3 regions of the Fusobacterium sp. genome follow, and region 2 is predicted to be linked to each of the others. Evidence: riboswitches for the same ligand, from Rfam matches in the RefSeq annotation. Region 2 holds a riboswitch; each other region holds the start of a gene.
What was found. A riboswitch is a leader RNA that binds a small molecule or an ion and turns the genes downstream of it on or off. The one in region 2 is predicted to bind thiamine pyrophosphate.

Region 1: it holds a riboswitch for thiamine pyrophosphate, as region 2 does, so the genes downstream of both, thiC (phosphomethylpyrimidine synthase ThiC) here and E6771_RS12440 (thiamine ABC transporter substrate-binding protein) in region 2, are expected to answer to the same signal.
Region 3: it holds a riboswitch for thiamine pyrophosphate, as region 2 does, so the genes downstream of both, E6771_RS05245 (YkoF family thiamine/hydroxymethylpyrimidine-binding protein) here and E6771_RS12440 (thiamine ABC transporter substrate-binding protein) in region 2, are expected to answer to the same signal.

Annotation. Positions count from the first base shown of each region.
Region 1 covers NZ_JAWDXO010000009.1:18,470-21,752, reverse strand. Annotated here, with positions in the region: gene thiS (sulfur carrier protein ThiS) at 1-163, opposite strand, end outside; gene thiC (phosphomethylpyrimidine synthase ThiC) at 181-1,458, opposite strand; TPP riboswitch at 1,576-1,674, opposite strand; gene E6771_RS05515 (sodium:alanine symporter family protein) at 1,780-3,132, opposite strand.
Region 2 covers NZ_JAWDXO010000033.1:16,109-19,391, forward strand. Annotated here, with positions in the region: gene E6771_RS12425 (PepSY domain-containing protein) at 1-125, shown strand, start outside; gene E6771_RS12430 (DUF2284 domain-containing protein) at 418-1,005, opposite strand; gene E6771_RS12435 (hypothetical protein) at 1,019-1,522, opposite strand; TPP riboswitch at 1,650-1,750, shown strand; gene E6771_RS12440 (thiamine ABC transporter substrate-binding protein) at 1,807-2,781, shown strand; gene pyrB (aspartate carbamoyltransferase) at 3,037-3,283, shown strand, end outside.
Region 3 covers NZ_JAWDXO010000008.1:55,061-58,343, forward strand. Annotated here, with positions in the region: gene E6771_RS05235 (ABC transporter ATP-binding protein) at 1-631, opposite strand, end outside; gene E6771_RS05240 (ECF transporter S component) at 635-1,228, opposite strand; gene E6771_RS05245 (YkoF family thiamine/hydroxymethylpyrimidine-binding protein) at 1,245-1,853, opposite strand; TPP riboswitch at 1,903-2,003, opposite strand; gene E6771_RS05250 (CGGC domain-containing protein) at 2,150-2,584, shown strand; gene E6771_RS05255 (VOC family protein) at 2,791-3,216, opposite strand.

The sequences.
Region 1 (3,283 bases), on a different contig from region 2:
TCTCACTTTCTTCCCATCTATCTTTTTTCACTATTTCATCATTTACAAGAACAACTGCTCCACTGAGCTCTATTGACCATTCTTCCTCTAGCTTTTTAAGAAGTTTCTGAACTGTAAAGTTTTTTTCTATTGAATAACTTTTTCCATTTAAAATTATATCCATATTCTTCCTTTCTATTCCTAATCCAGAATCTCATTACATCTTTTCATTGGACATAAATCTCCACACATAGTGCATACCTCTTCTTCTATTGGAGCAGAGGATGCTCTGTATGCTTCTGCTTTTTCAGGGTCTATACACTCGCTGAACATTCCTTTCCAGTTAAGTTCTCCTCTGAATTTACTCATTCTATGATCCCATTCAATAGCACCTTTTAATCCTTTTGCTATATCGGCAGCATGACCTGCAATTCTTGATGCCATTATTCCCTCTTTCATATCTTCAAGAGTAGGCAGTCTTAAATGTTCTGCTGGTGTTACATAACAAAGAAAGTCTGCTCCTGAAGATGCTGCAATAGCTCCACCAATGGCAGCTGTAATATGATCATATCCAGGAGCAATATCTGTAACTAAAGGTCCTAATACATAAAAAGGTGCATTGTGGCATAGCTTTTTCTCAATCTGCATATTTGTTACTATCTCGTGCATAGGTACATGCCCTGGTCCTTCTATCATTACCTGCACATCTTTTGCCCAAGCTCTTTTTGTAAGTTCCCCAAGTATAAGCAATTCCTGTATCTGAGGTGCATCTGTGGAATCATGAATACTTCCAGGTCTGAGTCCATCTCCCAGACTAAGTGTAACATCATATTTTCTGCAGATATCAAGAAGTCTGTCATAATGCTCAAAGAAAGGATTTTCTTTATCATTCAGCATCATCCATTGAAAAAGTATAGAACCTCCCCTGCTTACAATTTTAGTCAATCTTTTATTATTTTTTAATCTATCTACACAGGTTCTGTTTAATCCAGCATGAATAGTAAGAAAATCTATTCCATCTTCACAATGTTCTTCTACCACTCTAAATAATTCTTCAATAGACATATCCTTTATATTTTTTCCTAATTTTGCAACTGCATCATACATTGGAACTGTTCCAAGCATAACTGATGATTTATCTACAAGCTCTCTTCTGAATTTTTTAGTATCTCCAAAAGTACTTAAGTCCATTATTGCATCAGCACCATATTCAATAGCTTTCTGTACCTTTACCATTTCTCCGCAATAATCACAGCAGTCTTCTGATACTCCAAGATTTACATTAACTTTAGTTTTTATTCCTTCTCCTACTGCTCTTGGATAAAGATTTTTATGGTTAATATTGGCTGGTATTACAACTCTACCTTGAGCCATCTTCTCCATAAGTTCCTCTTTTGTCAGATTTTCATCTCTTGCTACTATCTCCATCTCTTTTGTGAAAATACCTTTTTTTGCTGCTTCCATTTGTGTAGAATACATACTTTTCCTCCTGTTATTTTTATTCCTGAGCTATAGAGCAGAAAATAAAAAATGCCCTATACCGAAGGGTACAGAGCAATTATTTTTCTCTTTCTGCCAGATAAATTACAATAAGGCTGAAAAATAAACTTGCTTCCCTCCGCTGGTACTATCCAGATCAGGTTCCAAGGGTCAGGTTTTATCCTTCTCAGCTTTTCAGCTCCCCTAGCAGTTTAATTATTATATTCTTTTTTACGATTATATTCCCTAAAGACAGTTTTGTCAAATCTTTTATTTTTTTCCTACACACTATTGAAAATTCTTTAAGTAAAATGTTCTTTTCTATTTAAAGTTTCCTTCTTTTCTATTATATTCTTCCAGTCCTTTTTTAACTACACCAGATAATCCAATAAGTGCGATTATATTAGGCAGTACCATAAGTCCGTTGAACATATCAGCAAGTTCCCATACTAGTTCCACTTTTAAAAGACAGCCTAGAAATATGAAAACTAAAACCACATATGAATATATGTCCACACTTTTCTTACTGGAAAAAAGATATCTGATATTTGCTTCACCGAAGAAATACCAGCCTATAATAGTAGAAAAAGCAAAGAAAAGAAGAGCAACAGCTACAAATATCGTTCCTAATTGTCCCATTCCTTGTTTAAATGCAAACTGTGTCAATGATATACCTGTCATTTTTCCATCTATTGGCACATTTGACAATATTATAAGAGCAGTTATAGTAAGTATTATAAATGTATCAAAAAATACTCCAAACATTGCAACTATACCTTGATCTACAGGATTCCTGACCTTGGCTATAGCATGGGCATGAGGTGTACTTCCCATTCCTGCTTCATTGGAAAACAATCCTCTTGCAACTCCATATCTTACAGCCTGTTTCACCCCCACTCCTAATAGTCCTCCAGTGGCAGCTCTAGGATTGAATGCTCCTACAAATATCATTTCTATACCGTGGATAGTTCCACTCAAGTTAGAAAGAAGTATATACAGTCCTCCTATTATATATAATACAGCCATAAAAGGAACTACTTTTTCTGTAAAAGAAGCTATTTGCTTAACTCCCCCTTTGAATATAAGTCCTGCTATAACAACTGTTACAGCTCCCATTATTATAGGATTTATTCCAAATGCCTCATTAAATGCTTCTCCTATGGAATTTGCCTGTACCATATTTCCTACAAACCCAAGAGCGATTATTATAGTAATGGAAAAGAATACTGCTAAACCTTTACATTTTAATCCTTTACTGATGTAAAATGCTGGTCCTCCTCTTACCTCTCCATTTATATCCTCTTTGTATATCTGAGCAAGAACAGCTTCAGCAAATATAGTTGCCATTCCAAAAAAAGCTGTAACCCACATCCAGAATATTGCTCCAGGTCCTCCTGCTGCTATAGCAGTAGCTGCCCCAGCCAGATTTCCAGTTCCTACCTGTGCTGCCACAGCAGTAGCCAGTGACTGAAATGAATTCATTCCTTGAGAATCAGCCTTACCCTTTCTTGAGCCTCTATGAAATACCCTTCTAACACTATCCATAAACCTAGTGACCTGAACTCCCTTCAGCATCACTGTAAACATTATTCCTGTTCCACACAGTAAAAAAATCAATAAGTAACTCCAAAGAACATTATTTATGTTCTTCACTATCTGTAATATGCTGTCCATTTTTCCTCCTCTTTCCCTAAGAATTCCAATAGTGTTATAATAAAAGCCCTATATCAGATATAGGACTTCTAAGATTTATTTATGATACATTATTTTCATTTTAATGTCAACATGAAATTTTATTTTCTTTTATTTGAATTAAAAATAGTTC
Region 2 (3,283 bases):
ACTGCAGACCTGCTTTATATGTTTATGAAGTAGAATTTGTACATGATGGACTGGAATATGAACTTGATATTGATGCAGCAAATAAAAGAATTCTTAAATCTGATGTAGATTCATGGTTTGATTAAAATCAACCTAAAGTTATAAAATTAATCTAAAATTTAATAAAAAAGCTGTCTATCTCTAGTGAACTTATGTTTTCTGCAGTTGATGGCTTTTTTCTTTAACTTCTTCTTCTTTAAATACAAATCAATATATTAATTATGATTATTAAATAATTTTGAAACTTCTTAGTTATCTTAATTTTTCTGATATTTATTTCATATTTATAAATCAATATTTTCTCAATAAAAAAGTTCATGAATTTAGAATCTTTTTTCTAGATATTTCATGAACTTAAAATCTTTTAACATTTTGTAATTATATATTAAATTCTTTTTCAAATCCTTCTATTTCTTCTTTAGTCATAAGCCCTGTAACTAAAGAAAAATATTCAGGAAGAGAAGTTTCTGTTGCCCATTTTAATTCATAATTCAATAATTTACTTGATATACCTCCTATATCAAATCCCATTGATTCCAGAGAATATCTCATCATATCTGGGTGCTGACACTGAATATTATTTTTTCTGGAACAATCATCACATATTTTGCATCCTCCAGCAGAAAGACTCTTGCTTCCTTCATATCTTTTCTCCACTCTTAAAAGCTCCATCATTATCTTATCTTTCATATATTTAAGAGTTTCTGTAGTATAATCATTTATTTTTTCTTTTGTATTTACCTTTTTCAAAGTTTCCTCATCAAAAATAATTTTGACTCCTACAAGATATATATACTTATAATCTTTCAGATAATCTTCCACAACAAAACTATAAGGTGGACATGACCAAGTATTTCCATAATTTCTGCACTCTTTACAAAATTTTTCAAATTTCTCTCTGTCGCAATAATCTTTTTTTAATTCATCCATAGGCATCTTTTTCAGTTTTACCTCTGTTCTATACATTATTTCCTCCAGATTAGAATATTCTATATCCAAAAACTAAAGATAACTGTTTTAATCTATCTGATCCTCTTCTATCTCCATCTATTTTTGTCTCTGAATAAAGCAGCTCTGCTTGGAATGGCATAAAATCTACTCCAAATCCTCCAGCTATATAACCTTTTCCATCAGGACTTGAATTTCTTACACTTTCATTTGTCATAATAACTCTACCTGCTTTTAAAACAATATATGGTTCGAAAAATACTGGAAGAAGATTCCATCTTGCCACAAGATATACTGGAACTGTTCCTATATCAGTTCCCCCTGTTTTTCCATTATATGCTATTCCTGCTCCTAAATCTGCAAGAAGAAAATCCTGAGTTGCTTCAAAGCTAAAAGTTGGTGCATAATTTTCAAAAGATCCACTTTCATGATTATAAGAATTAGTTTCAGTTATTGCTCCTACTCTTAAATATCCATCTACAGCAAAAGCTGACATTGACACAGCAAAAAATATCATCAATAGTATTTTTTTCATAAAATCCTCCTTAAATTCTTTTACTTTTTATTTTTTATATGATATATTAAATTATACATCAAAGGTAAAAAAATATAAAGTAGTTATTTGGCAAACTTTATATTCAAATGTATCTTTACATAATAAAATATTATCATACGGGAGCTGAAAAAGCTGAGAGGAAATTTTATTTCGACCGTTAAACCTGATTTGGATAATGCCAGTGTAGGAAATGTTTTTAAGTTGTCTTATTATCCTTTTCAGACAGCTTTTTTTATTGCTCTCAAAATTTTTAGGAGGATATTATGAAAAAATTTATTTTATCTTTATTTTTATTGTTATCTGTTTCTTCATTTTCAGAAGAAATAGTCATTTATGGACCTAGCTCTGCAAAATGGATAGGAAAAACTTTTGCTCCAATATTTAAAGAAAAAACTGGAGTGGATATTAAGTTTATATCTATTGATGGTCTTGTATCAAGACTGAAACTTGAAGAAAAAAATCCTAAAGCAGATATTGTTATTGGACTGACTTCTTTAAGCACTGAAATAGCCAAAAAGGAAAACCTTATTATTCCTTATATTCCTAAAAATATTTCCAATATAAAGAACAGTAATTTTATAATGGATAAAGAAGGATATACAACTCCTTTTGATTATGGACTTCTTGCTGTCAATTATGATACAAAAAAAATCCCTGTTCCTCCAAAAAATCTGTCAGAACTTGGTAAATTAGAGAAACAGCTTTTAGTTGAAAATCCAGCTACCTCTTCTACTGGTGAAGAAGCTCTTTTATGGAGCATAGCCTTATATGGAGAAAACTGGAAAGATTTCTGGAATGTTTTAAAACCTGCTGTATATACTGCTGAACCTGGTTGGAGCGAAGCATTTGCTAAATTTACTGCTGGAGAAGCTCCTATGATGATTGGATATGCTACAAGCAATCTTTTCTTTTCACAAGATGAAGAACAAAGCAGATTCAGTAGTTTCCTTTTAGATGATGGAACTTTTATGTATTTAGAAGGTGCATCTTTAGTAAAGAAAAAAGAAACAAAAGAAGGGGCTAAAAAATTCATGGAATATATCCTCAGTGAAGATTTTCAAAATCTGGTTCCTAAAAAAAATTATATGTTTCCAATTATTGACATTTCCCTTACTGAAGAATTCAAATTTGTTCCTGTTGCTGAAAAAACTGTAAAACTCAGTGATGAACAGGTAAAAGACCTCGTTAATAACCTTGATAAATATAAATCAGAGTTAATAGAAATTTTAAAAAAATAATCTGAATTCCCTCTTGAATTTTTCTAAAAAGTGTGATATTATAATCAAGATATAGAAAAATATAAGGAGGACATAGATACATGAAGATATTTAATGATAAATTGAATATACCAATTTCTATCTTAGGAATCATTTATTTTATTTTTCTATTTTTAAATATTTTAAAAAACATTTTTATTATAGGGAATGGAAGCCACATCATTTTGTGATTTTCATTCCTTTTTTTATATTATTGATATTTCATGGGAGGGTAATATGAAAGATTTTATATCAATAAAAGATTTGACAAAAGAAGAAGTTTTAGAAGTTTTAAATTTAGCTCTTGAGTTATCTGAAAATCCAGAACCTGAGCTGATATCTGGAAAAATAGTAGGAAGCCTTTTCTTTGAACCATCTACTAGAACAAGATTATCTTTCACTTCTGCTGCATACAGAATTGGTGGAAAAGTTCTAGGTTTTGACTCTCCAGATGCTACTTCAGTTAAAAAAGGAGAATCTTTAA
Region 3 (3,283 bases), on a different contig from region 2:
CTTTCCAAAGAGATATTCTGTGATCTACAGCTATTATAGTCCCTTCTTTTTCTTTATTTATATTTTTCAGTATATTTACAATTTCCTGACTGCTTTCATAATCCACATTGGCAAAAGGTTCATCAAGTACTATAATTTTTGGTTTTACTGCTAATATACATGCCAGAGAAAGTTTTTGTTTTTCTCCTCCTGAAAGTGAAGATATTTTTCTGTATTTTAGATATTCTATTCCAGTTTCTTTTAATACTCCTTCTACAATTTCATTCATCTTTTCTACAGAAAAAGAAATATTCTCCAGACAGAATATTATTTCATCTTTTACTATATCCATACAAAACTGAGTATCAGCATTTTGGAACATCATCATAATATATTCAGCTCTTTTCTCAAGAGGATATTCAGATATCTCTTTTCCAAAAAGTTTTACTTCTCCCTTAGAAAGTATTCCTTTACTGCTTGGATAAAGTCCTGCAATAACATTGGCAAGAGTACTTTTTCCACAGCCTGAAAAGCCTGTTATTAAATATATTTCCCCTCTATCAAAAGAGTATGTGAAGCTATCTATTACATTTTCTTTTGATGTTTCTCTATACTTAAAAACAATATCCTGACATCTTAAAACTTCTTCCATAGATTAATCTTCCATTTCAGGATCATTATTCTGTCCAAGAACATAACCACTCAATGCTCCTGTTCCTGCCAGCTTATCAGCAGTTATTTTACAGATTATACCTGAAAATACCACTGAGCTGATAAGTCTTACTATAAACATGCATACTAACATTATTGGAGAATATTTTACAAACCCTCCTCTTATGAATCCCCATATAAAACTTGCTACACAAGCTGCTGCTGCTGCAAGACACATATTCATCATAGTAAAATTCTTATATTTATTCTTTGCAAATACAAGTTCTGGTCCCATTCCCTGAATTATTCCAGAAAGAATTACTATTGGTCCAAACATATTTCCCATGATAACCTCTATAAGGGCAGAAAGCACTTCTGAAACTACTGCTACCCCTGATCTCTGCACGATATATGGTACAAAAGTAGATGCCATGAACCATACTCCAAAAAGGATCTCATATGCAAAAGGAGCTAATCCAAAAGATGCAAGTATTGTTGCAAGAAAATTAGCAAAATATACAGCTCCCAAATATATAAATGAAAATATTACAGAAAAAATTGATACCATTATTACATCTTTTAATTTCCAATTAAACATTTTTCCTCCTGATATCCTAATCTTTTGTTGGGCTATTCACTGAAATAGTAACCTGTAAAATATAATGTGACAGATTTGCCTCTCCATATTGAAATATTTCTTCCAATACATCAAATACACTATGTACATCTCCCTCTAAAACAGACACATAATGAGAGCTTTTAGTAAAAACTCCTCTATCTTTTGCTGTCATTACTGCTTTGGCTATATGTTCCATGTAGTCTTCTTCCCCCATAGGATAAAAAGAAATCTTGCTCACTACATTAAATTTTTTATCTTTGATATTTTTTTCATTTACCTTTTCATCATCTACTTCCATAAATGAATCTGCATCTGTGTCACCAGGACATCCTTTGGAAAAAGTAGCCTCAAGAGCCATATGCACATCTTCTTTATGAGCATTAACAAATAAACCTTTTACAACATCAAATACATGAGTACTTTTTCCTCTGACACATGTACTTAATTTATCTGTTTGTTTCCAAACTTTTGAAATATCTGTTTTTTCAAGTCCTCCAAGAATTATATCTACAAACTTATCTGTCATTGGATAAAGAGAAAATCTACATCCAGACACTCCTTTACTTGCTCCACCTATACACCATAAACAATCTTTCAATCCCATTAAAAAAACCTCCTTTTATATCTGCAAAAGGAGGTTTGGTTATTTAATAAAAAATATACACATTACTCCTTTCGCCGGTATTATCCGAATCAAGTTATGTGGGTTCAGGATTTTCCTATCTCAGCTTTTTAAGCACCCCAGTAATTCAACAAAATTATAATATCACTATTCTTTATGAATGTCTAGTATTTCTTAAAAAATATGACTTTAAAATGAAAATTTTATTTATATAAATCATATCCCCAATCTCTCTTTTATGCTATGATATCTTTATACAGGTAACATAGGAGGGGAAAATGGAAAATATTAAACTTATCATCACTATTCAATGCGAAATAGCTAAAAGAAGATGCAGTGGTTTTCACTGCATGAATTCATTTTTTACCAGAACTGGCCTTTTTAAAGATTACCCCAAAAGTGAAGAACTTAGATTTCTCACTTTTCAATGTGGGGGATGTCATGGAAAAGGTATCAACAGTCTCTTAGGAAATGTAAATAAACTGATTGCTCAAGAAAAACTTATCACTAAAAATGAAGTTGCTGTACATTTTGCTTCATGTGTAACTTTTGATAATCATCATTCTGATAGATGCCCATTTATCAATGCTATGAAGAAAATAGTAAATAAAATGGGATATATTAATATTGTTGAAGGAAGCTATCTTTCAAAAACAGCTACAAGAAGGAGAGAAGAGGGAGTATACAAAGATTATGCTGCCTTAAATAAATAAATAAAAAATAAAGTCCCAGTAGTTAGACAGTTTCATCTGTTTTAATTACTGGGATTTTATAACTATATTTTCATTATTAAAACACTAAAAAACTGTTTAAAAATTCCTCTAAATTTCATGTTGATTTATATTCATTCTTTTAAATCAAACAATATCAAAATAACAAAACCAAAGTTATCAAACCTGTATTTACAGATTTATTAATTCTATCGTAATGCAAAATGAGGGCTTTCAAAAATTGGTTTCATTTGGCATAAACAGAAAGGATGCCCATCAGGATCAAACATAACTCTCCAGTCATCAGAGAATTGTTCAGATGCAATTGTTGCTCCACACTGAACTGCATATTGAACTGCTTCCTCTAAATTATTAACAGCAAAATCTAAATGTGCCATTTGCTGTTGAGCCTCAGGTTTTTCTGGCCACACAGGAGGTACATATCCAGGATTATGTTGAAATGTTATCCCAGGATACGCTCCTTGATATGTTTTTGGAGGACATATACAGGCATAATCTTCATCATAAAAAGGTATTTCCCATTTTAGCAAATCAGCATAAAATTTTGCTAATTTATAAGGGTCTATACAGTCCACTGTAAATGAGTACATTTTGATTTTCAGTTCATTATTCATCACATTAAAACCTCCTGAGCATTTTTTATATATTCTTAGTTTTATTATAAGTAAATTTTTTTCTTAC